2 regions of the Acidovorax sp. GW821-FHT11A03 genome follow, and region 1 is predicted to be linked to the other one. Evidence: riboswitches for the same ligand, from Rfam matches in the RefSeq annotation. Region 1 holds a riboswitch; the other holds the start of a gene.
What was found. Region 1 has a riboswitch for S-adenosylhomocysteine ahead of metH (methionine synthase). Riboswitches for the same ligand answer to the same signal wherever they lie in the genome.
Positions count from the first base shown of each region.

Region 2: another riboswitch for S-adenosylhomocysteine. It lies ahead of ahcY (adenosylhomocysteinase); the one in region 1 lies ahead of metH (methionine synthase).

Region 1 is NZ_JBXASG010000009.1:226,711-235,272, reverse strand. Features, by position in the region: gene fmdA (formamidase) at 1-839, shown strand, start outside; gene AC1RVY_RS22385 (FmdB family zinc ribbon protein) at 873-1,217, shown strand; gene AC1RVY_RS22380 (aliphatic amidase) at 1,234-2,274, shown strand; gene AC1RVY_RS22375 (hypothetical protein) at 2,421-3,134, shown strand; gene AC1RVY_RS22370 (IPTL-CTERM sorting domain-containing protein) at 3,258-4,961, shown strand; S-adenosyl-L-homocysteine riboswitch at 4,991-5,097, shown strand; gene metH (methionine synthase) at 5,149-7,863, shown strand; gene AC1RVY_RS22360 (putative Ig domain-containing protein) at 8,221-8,562, shown strand, end outside.
Region 2 is NZ_JBXASG010000005.1:57,503-66,064, reverse strand. Features, by position in the region: gene AC1RVY_RS13545 (23S rRNA (adenine(2030)-N(6))-methyltransferase RlmJ) at 277-1,164, shown strand; gene AC1RVY_RS13540 (septal ring lytic transglycosylase RlpA family protein) at 1,184-1,777, opposite strand; gene metF (methylenetetrahydrofolate reductase [NAD(P)H]) at 1,777-2,628, opposite strand; gene AC1RVY_RS13530 (TlyA family RNA methyltransferase) at 2,625-3,623, opposite strand; gene ahcY (adenosylhomocysteinase) at 3,737-5,170, opposite strand; S-adenosyl-L-homocysteine riboswitch at 5,245-5,324, opposite strand; gene AC1RVY_RS13520 (DUF2855 family protein) at 5,387-6,484, opposite strand; gene AC1RVY_RS13515 (TetR/AcrR family transcriptional regulator) at 6,563-7,225, shown strand; gene AC1RVY_RS13510 (SDR family oxidoreductase) at 7,309-8,091, shown strand; gene AC1RVY_RS13505 (peptide chain release factor 3) at 8,238-8,562, shown strand, end outside.

The DNA of each region.
Region 1 (8,562 bases):
ACTTTCATGGGATGTTCACCAGCTCGCGCCATGTGCCGGGTGTGAAGTACGCCGGCCTCATCCACCCCGGCCTGATCGGCTGCCTGCCCGACCGCAAGATGCTGGAACAGTGGAACGCCCGTGAGCAGACCCTGATCGACTCGGACCCCACGGCCGGGCTGGCCAACCCACCCTCGGCGGGCACCGCGCACATGGGTCGCCTGACTGGAGAGGCCAAGGCCAAGGCGGCTGCCGAAGGCGCCCGCACGGTGCCCCCGCGCGAGCATGGGGGCAACTGCGACATCAAGGACTTGTCGCGCGGCGCCAAGGTGTTCTTCCCGGTGTATGTGGACGGTGCCGGGCTGTCGGTGGGCGACCTGCACTTCAGCCAGGGCGATGGCGAAATCACCTTCTGCGGCGCCATCGAGATGGCGGGCTGGGTGCACATGAAGGTCACGCTCATCAAGGGCGGCATGGCCAAGTACGGCATCAAGAACCCCATCTTCAAGCCCAGCCCCATCACGCCCACCTACAACGACTACCTGATCTTTGAAGGCATCAGCGTGGACGAAAGCGGCAAGCAGTACTACCTGGATGTGAACGTGGCCTACCGCCAGGCCTGCCTGAACGCCATCGAGTACCTCAAGAAGTTCGGCTACTCGGGCGCGCAGGCCTATTCCATTCTGGGCACGGCGCCCGTGCAGGGCCATATCAGCGGTGTGGTGGATGTGCCCAACGCCTGCGCCACGCTGTGGCTGCCCACGCAGATCTTTGACTTTGACATCAACCCCAGCGCCGCAGGGCCGGTCCAGCACCTGGATGGCTCGGTGGCCATGCCGCTGTCGCCCGATCTGGCCTGACCCACGGGGCGCCTTCGCCAGAAAGAACCCGCCATGCCCACCTACGACTACGCCTGTGCCCAGTGTGGCGGTTTTGATGCCTTCCGCCTGCTGGCCGACCGCAACGAACCCGCCGCCTGCCCGGACTGCGGCGCCGCATCGCCGCGCGTGTTTGCCACCGCACCGCGCCTGGCGCTCATGAGTGCGTCCGCACGCAGCGCCATCGCCACCAACGAGCGCGCGCGGCACGAGCCGCAGCGCTCGGGCGACTACGCCCGCCTCAAGCACCCCGCAGGCTGTGGTTGCTGTTCGTCGTCGCAAAGCCGCAAGGCCACGGTCACGGCGCCCAGCGGCGCCAAGGCGTTTCCGGGCAAACGGCCCTGGATGATTTCTCATTGATTGGGGATGCTTCACCATGATTCACGGCGATATCTCCAGCAGCAAGGACACCGTTGGCGTGGCGGTGGTCAACTACAAGATGCCACGCCTGCACAGCAAGGCCGAGGTGCTGGACAACGCGCGCAAGATCGCGGACATGCTGGTGGGCATGAAGACCGGCCTGCCCGGGATGGACCTGGTGATCTTCCCGGAGTACAGCACCCACGGCATCATGTACGACGCCCAGGAGATGATGGACACGGCGGCCACCATCCCCGGCGAGGAGACCGAGATCTTCGCCGCCGCCTGCCGCAAGGCCAAGGTGTGGGGCGTCTTCTCGCTCACCGGCGAGCGCCATGAGAAGCACCCGCACAAGGTGCCGTACAACACCTTGATCCTGATGAACGACCAGGGCGAGATCGTGCAGAAGTACCGCAAGATCATGCCCTGGACCCCCATCGAAGGCTGGTACCCGGGGGACACCACGTACGTGAGCGAAGGCCCCAAGGGCCTGAAGATCAGCCTCATCATCTGCGACGACGGCAACTACCCCGAGATCTGGCGCGACTGCGCCATGAAGGGCGCTGAGCTCATCGTGCGGTGCCAGGGCTACATGTACCCCGCCAAAGAGCAACAGATTCTGATGAGCAAGGCCATGGCCTTTGCCAACAACACCTACGTGGCCGTGGCCAATGCCGCCGGGTTCGACGGCGTGTACAGCTACTTTGGACACAGCGCGCTGATTGGCTTTGATGGCCGAACGCTCGGTGAATGCGGCGAGGAGGAATACGGGGTGCAGTACGCAGCGTTGTCAAAAAGCCTGATCCGCGACTTCCGCAGGAACGGGCAGTCAGAAAACCACCTCTTCAAGCTGCTGCACCGGGGCTACACCGGCATGATCAACTCCCGCGACGGGGACCAGGGCGTGGCCGCCTGCCCGTATGACTTCTACACCCGCTGGGTGAATGACCCCGAAGGCACCCGCAAGGCCGTGGAAGCCATCACGCGGCCCATGGTAGGCACCGAGGAATGCCCGATGGCGGGCATCCCCAACCCTGACAGCGCAGGCCGCAGCTGACGCCAACGGGGGGTGTGGCGCGGGTTCGCCCGTTCGATGCACTGCAGCGGCCTGAGATCTTCAAACAGTGTCAACCGACTGTGCGAGGCCCGCACTGCGCCCGATAATCGGCCCCCATGCGTGGGCCGTTCTTTTCTATCCTGTGGATGTCGTCCTGTGCGCTGCTGTGCGCCGTGCTCGCGGGCTGCGCGGGCAACGCGCCCACGCAGCGCGGCGAGGTCAAGGGCGCATCCGCCGCGCCCGGTGAGCTGGCCCAGTCCGACATGAACCGCCTGGCCACGCTGGCCATGCAGGAGAACCTGGAGGGCTTGTTCCGCCTCATGGACAAGCTCTACCGCCGCAACCCCGCCGAATGGCGCAAGACCAGCACCACCAGCCGCGAGCACGCCGCCGAGCAGGTGCGCACGGCCATCCTGCAGCGCCAGCCCTGGGCGCCACTGCAGGGGCGTCGTGACATCGCCGCGATGGGCTTTGCGCTGGCGCCGGAGTTTGCGGGAGACCGCGTGGCGGCGTTCATCCATGCGACGGCCGACATGATCATCACGGCCCATGGCGGCAAGACCGAGTTCTTCTTGCTCGACGGTGTGGATGCCCAGCACCTCTACAACGCCGCGCGCAATGTGGAAAGCGCCGTGTGGCTGCTGGCCCAGCGCCGCAATGCCCAGGGCCAGCCGCTGCTGCTGGCCGACGAAATCGGGCCCCAGGGCCGCAACCTGAGCTTCGAGCGCGAGTTCGGCAAGGTCATCGCGCGGCTCGACCTGCTGGCCGCCCTGACCACCGAAAAGTACCGCCGCGCTGCCATCAGCTACGTGCAGGGCATCGTGGGCGGGACTTTCCTGCAGTTTCTGCCGGTGCGTTAAGGGCGATTCGACCGCGTCCAGCGCGGGACGCGCCGTCAGCGCGCGCCGACGCGCATGAACGTTCCAGATGGAAACGTGGCGTTACACTTTGGCCACCCTTCCACTCCAAATCGGGACTTCACCATGCGCCAACGTGCATTGCTGTGGCTCACTGCGTTCTTGTTGGCCATGGTGGCCGCGACCGCAGCGCATGCCCAAGACGCGGACCTTTCCATCACAAAGACCGATGGAGTGACCACGGCCACGCCGGGCGGATCGGTGACCTACACCATCACCGCCAGCAATGCAGGGCCGGACCCCGCCGTCGGTGCCACGGTGGCGGACACTTTTCCGGCCGTGCTCACCGGCACCTGGACCTGCGTGGGCGCGGGCGGCGGAACCTGCACGGCGGCGGGCAGCGGCAACATCAACGATGGCGTCAATCTGCCCGCGGGCGGCTCGGTGACTTACACGGTGAGCGCCGTGATCAATGCGTCTGCGACGGGCACGCTGACCAACACCGCGACGGTGACGTCTGCCGTGAACGACCCCAACCCAGCCAACAACAGCGCCACCGACTCCGACACGCTCACGCCACAGGCGGATCTGTCCATCACCAAGACCGATGGCGTGACCACGGCCGTTCCGGGCGGATCGGTGACGTACACCATCACCGCCAGCAACGCGGGGCCGTCCAATGCGTCGGGGGCCGCGGTGCTCGATACCTTCCCTGCCGCGCTCACCGGCACCTGGACCTGCGTCGGCGCGGGCGGAGGCACCTGCACGGCGGCGGGCAGCGGCAACATCAACGACATCGTCAACCTGCCCGCGGGGGGATCGGTCACCTACACGGTGAGCGCCACGATCAGCGGTTCGGCGACCGGAACGCTGGTCAACACGGCGACGGTGACAGCGCCGGGCGGGGTGACCGATCCCAACCCCGCCAACAACAGCGCCACCGACACCGACACCCTCGCGTCGCAAGCCGACCTGGCCATCACCAAGACGGATGGTGTGACCACGGCCGTTCCGGGCGGCTCGGTCACCTACACCATCACCGCCAGCAACGCCGGCCCATCGAACGCCGCAGGCGCGGGCGTGGTGGACACCTTCCCCGCCGCCCTCACGGGCACCTGGACCTGCGTCGGCGCGGGCGGAGGCACCTGCACGGCGGCGGGCAGCGGCAATATCAGCGACACCGTCAACCTGCCCGCGGGCGGCTCGGTGACCTACACCGTCAGCGCGACGGTGAGTGCGGCGGCCACGGGAACGCTGGTCAACACGGCGACGGTGACGGCGCCGGGCGGGGTGACCGACCCCAACCCGGCCAACAACAGCGCCACCGACACCGACACCGTCACGCCGCAGGCGGATCTGGCCATCACCAAGACGGACGGCGTGACCACGGCCACCCCGGGCGGCTCGGTGACCTACACCATCACCGCGAGCAATGCCGGGCCCTCCGGCGTCGCTGGGGCAACGGTGGCGGACACCCTGCCCGCGGTGCTGACCGGCACCTGGACCTGCGTGGGCGCGGGCGGCGGCACCTGCACGGCGGCGGGCAGTGGCAGCATCAACGACACCGTCAACCTGCCCGCGGGCGGATCGGTGACCTACACCGTCAGCGCCACGGTAGGCGCGTCGGCGACGGGGACACTGGTCAACACCGCGACCGTCGCGGCACCAGGTGGCGTGACCGACCCCAACCCCGGCAACAACAGCGCCACCGACACCGACACCATCGCGGCGGCCCCGAGCGCGATTCCGTCCCTGTCGGAATGGGCGCTGTGGCTGCTCGCCGGCCTGGTGCTGCTGGCCGCGCTGGGCCAGCGCCGCCAGATGCGCTGACCGCGGGCGGGCCAACTACAATCGGCCCCTGGTCCAAGGAGCGTTGCAGCGGCTTGCCGTGCCCTGGTGGGGCATGGCGGCTCGTCAGGCTTGGGCCGCGCATCCCTCAGTACATTGACAACGACGCTCACCTGAACCCCCTTGTGCCGCGCAGGTGAGCCTTATGTCAGATTTGTCCGTCCCCCCCATGAAGTTGTCCGGCCTGGAGCCTGTCTCCATTGGCGAGGGCACGCTGTTCGTCAACATCGGCGAGCGCACCAACGTCACCGGCTCCAAGGCGTTCGCGCGCATGATTTTGAACGGCCAGTACGAAGAGGCCCTGGCCGTGGCGCGCCAGCAGGTGGAGAACGGCGCCCAGGTCATCGACATCAACATGGACGAGGCCATGCTCGACAGCAAGGCCGCCATGGTGCGCTTTCTGCAGCTCATCGCGTCCGAGCCCGACATCGCGCGCGTGCCCATCATGGTGGACAGCTCCAAGTGGGAGGTGATCGAAGCCGGCCTGCGTTGCGTGCAAGGCAAGGGCATCGTCAACTCCATCTCCATGAAGGAGGGCGTGGACAAGTTCAAGCACGAGGCGCGCCTGGTGCGCCGCTACGGCGCCGCTGCGGTGGTCATGGCGTTTGACGAAAAAGGCCAGGCCGACACCTACGAACGCAAGATCGAAATCTGCGAACGCGCCTACCGCATCCTGGTCGATGAAGTGGGCTTCCCGCCCGAAGACATCATCTTCGACCCCAACATCTTCGCCGTGGCCACCGGCATCGAAGAGCACAACAACTACGCCGTCGATTTCATCGAGGCCGTGCGCTGGATCAAGCAGAACCTGCCGGGCGCCAAGGTCTCGGGCGGCGTGTCGAACGTGTCGTTCAGCTTCCGGGGCAACGACCCCGTGCGCGAGGCCATCCACACCGTGTTCCTGTACCACGCCATCAAGGCGGGCATGGACATGGGCATCGTCAATGCCGGCATGGTGGGTGTGTATGACGACCTCGAGCCCGTGCTGCGCGAGCGCGTGGAAGACGTGGTGCTCAACCGCCGCCCCGACGCCGGCGAGCGCCTGGTCGAGATCGCCGAAACCGCCAAGAGCGGCGCCAAGGACGAGAGCAAGAAACTCGAATGGCGCGGCACGCCCGAGCACCCCAAGACCGTGGGCGAGCGCCTGTCGCATGCGCTGGTGCACGGCATCACCGACTTCATCACCGAGGACACCGAAGAGGCCTACCGCGAGATCCTGGCCAGGGGCGGCCGTCCGCTGCACGTGATCGAGGGCCCGCTCATGGACGGCATGAACGTGGTGGGCGATTTGTTCGGCGCCGGCAAGATGTTCCTGCCCCAGGTGGTGAAAAGCGCGCGCGTGATGAAGTCCGCCGTGGCCCACCTGATTCCGTACATCGAGGAAGAAAAGCGCCAGGACGAACTGGCAGGGCGCGACGTGCGCAGCAAGGGCAAGATCGTCATCGCCACCGTCAAGGGCGACGTGCACGACATCGGCAAGAACATCGTCACCGTCGTGCTCCAGTGCAACAACTTCGAGGTGGTGAACATGGGCGTGATGGTGCCCTGCCACGAGATCCTGGCGCGCGCCAAGGTCGAGGGCGCCGACATCGTGGGCCTGTCGGGCCTGATCACCCCCAGCCTGGAAGAAATGCAGTACGTCGCGGGCGAGATGCAGAAGGACGAGCACTTCCGCATCAAGAAGATCCCGCTGCTCATCGGCGGCGCCACCACCAGCCGCGTGCACACCGCCGTGAAGATCGCGCCGCACTACGAAGGCCCCGTGGTCTACGTTCCCGATGCCTCGCGCAGCGTCAGCGTGGCGCAGAGCCTGCTGGGCGACGGCGTGCAGAACTACGTGGACGAGCTGAATGCCGACTACGACAAGGTGCGCATCCAGCACGCCAACAAGAAGGCCACGCCCCTGTGGCCCCTGGCCAAGATCCGCGCGAACAAGACACCCGTGGACTGGTCCGCCTACCAGCCCGCCGTGCCACGTGCGCTGGGCCGCCGCGTGTTCAAGAACTTCGACCTGGCCGAGCTGGCCAGGTACATCGACTGGGGCCCGTTCTTCCAGACCTGGGACCTGGCCGGCCCGTACCCCGCCATCCTCACCGATGAGGTGGTGGGCGTGGAGGCCACGCGCGTGTTTGCCGATGGCCAGGCCATGCTGAAAAAGATCATCGAAGGCCGGTGGCTCACGGCCAGCGGCGTGATGGCGCTGCTGCCCGCCAACAGCGTGAACGACGACGACATCGAGTTCTACACCGACGACACCCGCACCGAGGTCGCCATGACCTGGTACGGCCTGCGCCAGCAAGCGGAAAAGCACACCATCGACGGCGTGACCCGCCCCAGCCGCTGCCTGGCCGACTTCGTGGCGCCCAAGGAAAGCGGCATTGCCGACTACGCCGGCATGTTCGCCGTGACGGCGGGCCTGGGGATCGAGAAGAAGGAAAAGGCCTTCATCGATGCGCTGGACGACTACTCCGCCATCCTGTTCAAGAGCCTGGCCGACCGCCTGGCCGAAGCCTTTGCCGAAGCCCTGCACCACCGCGTGCGCACCGACCTGTGGGGCTATGCCGCCGGCGAGGCGCTGAGCAACGACGACATGATCGCCGAGAAGTACCGCGGCATCCGCCCCGCGCCCGGCTACCCCGCCTGCCCCGACCACAGCGCCAAGAGCGAGCTGTTCCGTGTGCTGCAGTGCGAAGACATCGGCATGACCCTCACCGAAAGCCTGGCCATGATGCCGGCGGCCAGCGTGAGCGGCTTCTACATCGGTCATCCGGATGCCGTGTACTTCAACGTCGGCAAGATCGGTGAAGACCAGTTGCACGACATGGCGCAGCGCCGCAGGATGGATGAGAAGGTGCTGGAGCGGTTGCTGGCGCCGAATCTGTGATGCTATTGATTTTATAGCCTCTGGCGCTTGATGGATAAGCGCCAGGGGCTGATTTGATCGAATGGACAGAAAGGCCCCGCACGCGGGGCCTTTCTGTTGGTGGCTTTGCCGGAAAGCGCTTCGCAAGCCATGGGCCTGCCTCCAGACCGGCGCGCCTGCGCCATGCCTGGCGCGTGTTTTCGGCAGTGGGAACCCTACTTCAGGAGGGATGCTATTTGCCAGGGCGCAGCATGTAATCAGCCACGATTGGGACAAGCTCGGTGCGGCGCTGCCGCTGCACTTTTCACAGGACAGTGGCTCCCGCCGTGGGCCGCGCAGGGCCCGCCCAAGCACAAGACAAAGAACTGTGTAGGGGCGATGCCAATGCTGCGTTTCCATGGATTTCCGGAGGGGCTCCATCATGCGGCCCTGCGCCTGCTGGCTTGCGCGGCGCTGCTGGCGGGTTTGCTGCAGCCTGGCATGGCCAGCGCCGCGCACACCTCGCTCATCTGCCCGGCCAAGGGTGGTGGGGTCACGCAAGGCGGCACGGTCACCATCGACGTGACCGACTGCACGCCAGGTATTGGCTGGGCGGGCACCGGTCCGGTGGACGGGCCGGCGTTGCCTGTGCATGGCAGTGCCAACCTGCGCATCACCGGACCGAACTGGGTCCTGGACTACAGCCACAATGGCAACAGCGCCACCAGCGACTACTTCGAG
Region 2 (8,562 bases), on a different contig from region 1:
TCGGCGGGGGATTGTGAGCGAACGGGTGCCAAGGCCGTTTTCATCGCAATCATGAAGCATGCCAGCATGCATGACAGAAACAAAAGGCTTCCGGTCTGCCAAAAAAGTTACACACCCTGGTCAGACAAGCGCCGATTGTGCCGCGCCATGGGGACAGGCAGCGCCCGGGCCCATGACAAATTCGCATCGGATCATGACCGCGCGCCCGGGGCCTGCCGCCGGGCCATGGCCCCATCGACTGCGCTGCGCCGGGGGCGCACTCGTTACCATAGGGCCATGTTCAGTTATCGCCACGCCTTCCACGCAGGCAACCATGCCGATGTGCTCAAGCACACGGTCTTGATCGCCGCCTTGCAACACCTTACCGAGAAAGACGCGGCACTGACCGTGCTGGACACCCACGCGGGCGCGGGACTGTACCGGCTCGATGGCGACTATGCCAGCACCAGCGGCGAGGCCGCGGACGGCATCGTCCGGCTTTTTGCACCCACCGCGCCCGCCCTCACGCCCGCCCTGCAGGCCTATGTGGACATGGTCCGCGCCTTCAACCAGGGCAGTGCGCTGCGCGTGTACCCGGGCTCCCCGTTCATCGCCCAGCGCCTGCTGCGCGGCCACGACAAGCTCAAGCTCTTCGAGCTGCATCCCACGGACCTGCGGGCGCTGGCGGGCAACGTGGCCCAGCTGGAGGCAGGCCGCCAGGTGGCCGTCCTGCACGAAGACGGGTTTGAGGGGATCAAAAAATTCCTACCCCCGCCGGCCCGCCGCGCGCTTGTGCTCTGCGACCCCAGCTATGAAATCAAGAGCGACTACGCCAAGGTGCTCGACATGGCCGCCGACTCGCTCAAGCGTTTTGCCACCGGCACCTATGCGTTCTGGTACCCCATCATCCCGCGCCCGGAAGCCCACGACCTGCCGCGCCGCCTCAAGACGCTGGCCACCAAGGCCGGCAAGGGCTGGCTGCATGCCACGCTCACGGTCAAGAACAGCAAGCTCACTGAAAACGCCGCGGGCGACGTCAAGCGCCCCGGCCTGCCGGCCAGCGGCATGTTCCTGATCAACCCGCCCTTCACCCTGAAGGCGGCGCTGAAGACCGCGCTGCCGCAGATGGTGGAATTGCTGGCGCAAGACAAGCACGCCACGCACACGCTCGAATCCGGCGGCTGACGGCGGCTGACGGCGGCAGTCAGGGGGCGGGGCAGTCCCGCTCGCCCTCGTCCAGCGCAAAAAGCTCCACGGGTTTGAGCCCCAGGCCCACCATCCCCAGCACCTCGGCGGCCCCCCGGCTCAGGTCGATCACGCGGTTGCCCGTGTGCGGGCCCCGGTCGTTGATGCGGACCACGACCGAACGGCCCGTGGCCTGGCTGCGCACGCACACGCGCGAGCCGAACGGCAAGGTGGGATGCGCCGCGGTGAGCGCCTTCATGTCGAAGGGCTCTCCGCTGGCCGTGCGGCGCTTGTGGAACTTCGCGCCGTACCAGGAGGCCAGGCCCACCTCGTCGGCGGGCAGGCGCAGCTGCGGGGCCTGCGGGCTTTCGGTGCCATCCTCCCGCCCACCGGGGCGCGACGGCGGGTCGATCAGCATGGCCTCGCCCGGCACGCTCAGCAGGTGCGGGGCCAGTGCGTCGGCCTCGGCGGACAGCCCCTGCGCACGCCCCCAGGACGAGCAGCCCCACACCGAAACACCGCAGCAGACCACCCCGAGCACCTTCCACCACAGGGCGGCCCGGCGGCCCTCCACCGGGCCCGTCACCGCGGCATCGCCGCGCGGCTGGCGCATCAGATCCCCAGCCGGCGACAGATCTCCAGCGTCGCGGCACTCTGGTTCATCGTGTAGAAGTGCAGGGCCGGCACGCCGGCACTGCGCAACCGGTCGCACAGGTCGGTCACCACATCCAGGCCAAAGGCCTTGATGCTCGCCGTGTCGTCGCCGAAAGACTGCAGGCGCAGCCGGATCCAGCGGGGAATCTCGGCGCCGCAGGCGTCCGAGAAACGCATCAACTGGGTGGAGCTTCCGATGGGCATGATGCCGGGCACCACGGGCACATCGGCGCCCAGGCGCTGCGTGTCTTCCACGAAGCGGAAGTACGCATCGCTGTTGTAGAAATACTGGGTGATCGCCGAGTCCGCTCCGGCCTGCACCTTGGCGATGTACGCCTTCAGGTCCGCCTCGGGCGACTTGGCCTGGGGGTGGACCTCGGGGTAGGCCGCCACCTCGATATGGAAGTCCCGGCCGGTCTCCGCACGGATGAAGGCCACCAGGTCGCTGGCGTAGTGGAACTCCCCGCCCGCGCCATAGCCGCTGGGCAGATCACCGCGCAGCGCGACCAGGCGCTTGACGCCCATGTCCTTGAGCATGGCAAGCTGCTCGCGCACGGACTGGCGCGTGGCGCCAATGCACGAGAAGTGCGAGGCTGCGCCGACCCCCTCGGCCAGGATTTCGCGCACCGTGCCAAACGTGCCCTCCTGCGTGGAACCGCCCGCGCCGTAGGTCACCGAACAGAAATCAGGGTGCAGCGCATACAGCTGCTGGCGCGCGGTGCGCAGCTTGTCGGCCCCCTCCGGCGTCTTGGGCGGGAAAAACTCGAAGCTCACCGGGAAACCGATGCCCTGGGCATTGGCAGCAATCATGTGGCCCTCCTCGCATAAACAAAAAATTCACGGTTGCCGTCGCCGCCCTGGATCGGGCTGTCCAGCCAGGCGTGCACCGCCAGGCCCAGTTCGGCGCAGCAGTCACGGATGCGCTTTTCCACCACGGCGTACAGCGCCTCGTCGCGCACGATGCCGCCCTTGCCCACCTGGCCGGGCTGCAGCTCGAACTGCGGCTTGACCAGCATGAGCAGGTGGCCGTCGGGCCGCAGAAATGCGGCGATGGCAGGCAGCACCAGGGTCAGCGAAATGAAGGACAGGTCGCCCACCACCACGTCGAACAACGGGGTCGTGTCCACGGCCGCGCATTCGGCGCGGCGCCGGCGCTGGACGGGCAGCGTGCCCAGCGCGCGCGCCTCGGCACGCTGCGCACGCTCGGACTTGAAGGCTTCGATGTCCTGGTCCTTGGCGTCGCCGCTGTCATCGTAGGCGTCGTCCACCAGCCCGCCGTTGCGCATCCAGCTGTAGGGCGCCTCGGGCTGGGTCTCGTTGTCCTCGTCCACATCGACGGCTTCGGAGAGCGCGTCCTCGCACGCCCGCTGCAGCGCCTCGGCGGTCAGCGAGCGCGCATTCACGCCCTCGACGCACACCACCCGCAGATCGCTGCGCAGCCGCTCGTGCAGCTGGCCGTGGCCCACGTCCACGCCGACGACCTGCGCCGCGCCCTGCTGCAACAGGCAATCGGTGAACCCACCGGTGCTCTGCCCCACGTCCAGGCAGCGCAGCCCGGCCACGGGCAGGCCCGTGGCCCGCAAGGCGCCTTCCAGCTTGAGCCCGCCGCGCGAGATGTACTTGGCCTCGGCATCGTCCAGCAGCTTCACCTCGGCCACGGACGGGATGTCATCGCCGTTCTTGGCCACCTTCTGCCAGGGCGCCAGCGGCGACAGGCGCCACTCGACGCCTGCAGCAATCAGCCGCTGTGCCTGCGAACGCGTGGCCGCATGGCCGGACTCCACCAAAAAAACATCTGCGCGCATGCGTCACTCTCTCGTCAATCGACGATGGATTTCATAGCCAAAATGGCTTCTACCGCTTTATCCACAAGCGCTGGCCGCTCCCAAAAAAGGAGCATCAACAGCCACCCGCACGATCAGTAGCGGTACGTGTCGGGCTTGTACGGGCCTTGCTTGGGCACACCGATGTAGGCGGCCTGCTCGTCGGAAAGTTCCGTGAGCATCGCGCCCACCTTCTTGAGGTGCAGGCGCGCCACCTTCTCGTCGAGGTGCTTGGGCAGCACGTAGACCTTGCCGTTCTCGTAGTAGTCGCTGTGGGTGAACAGCTCGATCTGGGCGATGGTCTGGTTGGCGAAGCTCGACGACATCACGAAGCTCGGGTGGCCCGTGCCGCAGCCCAGGTTCACCAGGCGGCCCTTGGCCAGCAGGATGATGCGCTTGCCGTCCGGGAAGATCACGTGGTCCACCTGGGGCTTGATCTCTTCCCACTCGTACTGCTCGAGCGTCGCGACCTGGATCTCGTTGTCGAAGTGGCCGATGTTGCAGACGATGGCCTGGTCCTTCATGGCCTTCATGTGGTCGTGGGTGATCACGTCCTTGTTGCCGGTGGTGGTCACGAAGATGTCGGCCTTGTCGGCGGCGTATTCCATCGTCACGACCTTGTAGCCTTCCATCGCGGCCTGCAGGGCGTTGATGGGGTCGATCTCGGTCACCCAGACCTGGGCGCTCAGGGCGCGCAGGGCCTGGGCAGAGCCCTTGCCCACGTCGCCGTAGCCGGCCACGCAGGCCACCTTGCCGGCGATCATCACGTCGGTGGCGCGCTTGATACCGTCCACCAGCGACTCGCGGCAGCCGTACAGGTTGTCGAACTTGCTCTTGGTCACCGAGTCGTTCACGTTGATCGCGCGGAACATCAGAGAGCCCTTGGCCGACATTTCCTTCAAGCGGTGCACGCCGGTCGTGGTCTCTTCGGTCACGCCGATGATCTGCGCGCTCTTGCGGCTGTACCAGGTCGGGTCCACGGCCAGCTTGGCCTTGATGGAGGCGAACAGGCAGGTTTCTTCTTCGCTGGTGGGGTTGGCGATCAGCGATGCGTCCTTTTCGGCGCGCTTGCCCAGGTGCATCAGCAGCGTGGCGTCGCCGCCGTCGTCCAGGATCAGGTTGGGGCCTTCGCCTTCGGTGCCGGCGGGGCCGAAGTCAAAAATGCGGTGGGTGTAGTCCCAGTATTCGGCCAGGGTCTCGCCCTTCACGGCGAACACGGGCGTGCCGCTGGCGGCAATCGCGGCAGCGGCGTGGTCCTGCGTGGAGAAGATGTTGCACGAAGCCCAGCGCACCTCGGCACCCAGGGCCTGCAGCGTCTCGATCAGCACGGCGGTCTGGATCGTCATGTGCAGGCTGCCGGTGATGCGGGCGCCCTTGAGCGCCTGCTTGGCGGCGAATTCCTCGCGGATGGCCATCAGGCCGGGCATCTCCGTTTCGGCGATGCGGATCTCTTTACGGCCCCAGGCGGCCAGGCCGATGTCGGCAATGATGCAGTCGGTGTTGACCGGGGCGTTGACGCGTGCGTTCATGATGGTGTGCTCCAAAGCATGTTTGAAAGACCACATTCAGCGCGGGGATGAGACGGAAGGCTCACCACACGAGAAGTGGATGAGCGTCGTTGCTAGATGACTCCGAGCCTCACGCCCCGCCAGTGCTGGGGACGCTGCAACGCTCCTCGGATCGGCGGATTATAAAAGCAAGTGCGGGAGGCGAGGGAGCGCCCCGCCTCGGTGCCTTGGGCCGCGCTACGGCGCCAGCACTACCACGTGGCCTTCCTGCGGATCGATGCGGCCCGCATGCAGGTCCTCGACCAGGGCCTGCGCCGCCGCGAAACCCTGGTGTTCGCGCACCCGCATCCAGGGCTGGTGCGCGCTGCCGACGCGGTCGATGAACGCGCGCTGGGCGGCATTGAACTTCTGGTTGACCACCTCGGGGCCCCAGTCCGCATTGCGCTTCCTGATCTGCACCGGCGCGAAATAGAACACGGGCGCGGGCCCCGGCAGGGCCGTGTCGCGCAGGAAGTGCGTGTTCTGCGCCGACCCCGCATAGCAGTCGTACACCAGGGCATCGCCCAGGTGGTGGTGCACGCGCGAGCGCAGATCCTCGTCGCCCGAGAAATCGACATACAGCGTGGGCACACCGGCATCCAGGGCCTCCAGCTCGCCATACGCCACCGTGCGCTGGTAGCAGCCCAGGCCCTGCACGAAGGCACTGTTGCGCGGCGCGGTGAGCCCCACGCGCTCGATCTGCCCGGGCCCCTCCAGGCAGAACGCGGTGCCGTAGGCCGTCTTGCTCGATGCGCTGGAGAACAGCAGCCGCCGCGCGCCGAAAAATCCGTTGTCCTGCAGGAAGTCCGCCAGCATGAACGAGGTGATGAACAGCGGCCGCACCAGCATCTGGTAGTTTTCATCGCCCGCCCGGTATGCCGGGTCGGCGCTGGTGCGCGTGTACTGGTTGTAGGCCGAGGTGAGCGACTGGCGGTGCTCCGCGCCGTCGTAGAAGCCCCGGGCCGTCACGCGCACGGGCGCCATGCGCACATGGCTCGCAATGGGCCAGTAGCCGTAGAAGCGCTCGCCCACGGCCACGCCCTGCACGCCGGAGGCCACCACGTCGGCAAAGCCCCACACGGGCATGTGGCCCCAGCCCGCTTCGCCCGTGGGGAAAAAGTCCCAGTACTTCATCGCGTCGCCAAAGGCGGCGTAGGTGATGTTGTTCGTGGTCACCGCCACGCGGTCCACGCGCAGCAGGGCCTCGCCGGGCTGCAGTGGAGCAAGGGGGAGCTCCTCGGTGCGGGTGTGATTCAATGCATTCCTGTCGGTCAACAGGCGGGTGAGCAGCGTCATGGGAAGTCTCCGTTTCAAGGGTGAAAAAACACTCAGGGCACTGTATGGCGCCCTGCCGCCGCGTGGGTTCGGAAACCGGTGAACCCGCCGCGCAAGACCCTTGCCGCCAGCTCCAGCGCGGCCCCCAGGCCGCTCAAGCGCCCCCGCCAGGCCCGGGCGCGCTTCACGGTGCAGGCCATCTACGACGCCTTTGTTCGGATTTGGCAACGCGACGGCTGGGACAAGCTCACCACGCGCAACGTGGCGCTGGAAACCGGCATTTCCGTCGGCACGCTGTACGACTATTTCCCCAACAAGACAGCGCTGCTGTCGGGCTATGTGCGCCACTGCGTCGAGGCCCTGCTCGCCGCCATCGACCGCGAGGCCGTGCAGCCCGAGGGCCTGCCATGGACGCAGCGCATCCACCATCTCGTGCGCCTGGTGGGCGGCGTGGATGCGCCCGGGCTGCCGCCCTTCCACCCCGACATGCTGGCGCTGGAGGCGCAGATGGCCGAGCCCCGGCACCACCGCCGCGTGCACGAAGAGCTGGCCGCCGCCTGGGGCCGGGTGATTGCCGCCTGCACCGACCTGCCCCGCCCGCCCGGGCAAGCACTGCTGCAGGCGTTGCACCTCTCGGCCTGGGGTGGGCGGCGCTATGCGCTGCTGCTGCAGCTCGATCCCGCCGCCATGCGGCAGTGGGCCGACGGTGTGGAGCAACTGTGCTGCGCCGCCATCGTGCAGGCCGCCAGCGCGCCGGACTGAAGCCCTGTCACCTGCGCGGCTGCCTTGCCCCGCGGGCCGCCCGACACTGGCGCCCTCACCAAAAAACACCAACGGAGCACTGCATGGACCCCAAGGACAAGGTCATCATCGTCACCGGCGGCGCCAGCGGCATCGGCCGCAGCATCGCGCGGCGTTTTGCGCAGGAAGGCGCCCGCGCCGTGGTCGTGGCCGACCTGCACCTCGCGCCCGCGCAGGCCGTGGCCGACGAGATCGGTGGCCTGGCCGTGCGCTGCGATGTGTCCAAGGAGGCCGACATCCAGGCGCTGGTGGCCACCACGCGCGAGCGCTACGGCCGGGTCGATGCCTACATCTCCAACGCCGGCATCCTGGGCCGCCCGGGCGGCATCGAACTCGAGGACCCACTGTGGGACGCCATGTGGAACATCCACGGCATGGCCCACGTGTGGGCCGCACGCGCCGTGGTGCCCGAGATGGTGGAGCGCGGCGAGGGCTTCTTCCTCGTCACGGCCTCGGCGGCGGGGCTACTGACCATCGTCGAGTCCGCCCCCTACGCCGTCACCAAGCATGCCGCCGTGGCCTTCGCCGAGTGGCTGCGCATCGCCTACGGCCGCAAGGGCGTGGGTGTGGCCTGCCTGTGCCCGCAGTCGGTGCAGACCGCCATGGTGACGGGCGATGGCGGTTCGGCCTCGCACGACGGCATCCTGCCGCCCGAACAGGTGGCGGGCGACGTGCTGGCCGCCATGCAGGACAGGCGCTTCCTGGTGCTGCCCCACCCCGAAGTGGCCCAGTATTTCCGCAACAAGGGCCAGGACTACGAGCGCTGGCTGGGCGGCATGCAGAAGATGTATGCCCGGCACGCCCAGGCGCAGGCACAGGCCAGCTGAACGGAAACGGGCGTTGAAGAACGGCCGGAAGAGGGTTCGCAGCGGGCGCCGGTAAAATCGCCGCTTCCGGGCGCCGCTGCGCCTGCCGCGCCGACTGCCGCAGAGTCCTGCCGCAGCGCGCCCTGACCCCCTTCTGGAACCCCCCTGTGTCCTACGCCTCAGAAACCCGGCGCCGCCGCACCTTTGCCATCATTTCCCACCCCGACGCCGGTAAGACGACGCTGACGGAAAAGCTGCTGCTGTTCTCGGGCGCGATCCAGATCGCCGGTGCCGTCAAGGGCCGCAAGGCCAGCCGCCATGCCACCTCGGACTGGATGGAGATCGAAAAGCAGCGCGGCATCTCGGTGGCCTCGTCGGTGATGCAGATGCTGTACCGCGAACACGTGATCAACCTGCTCGACACGCCCGGCCACAAGGACTTCTCGGAAGACACCTACCGCGTGCTCACCGCCGTCGATTCGGCGCTGATGG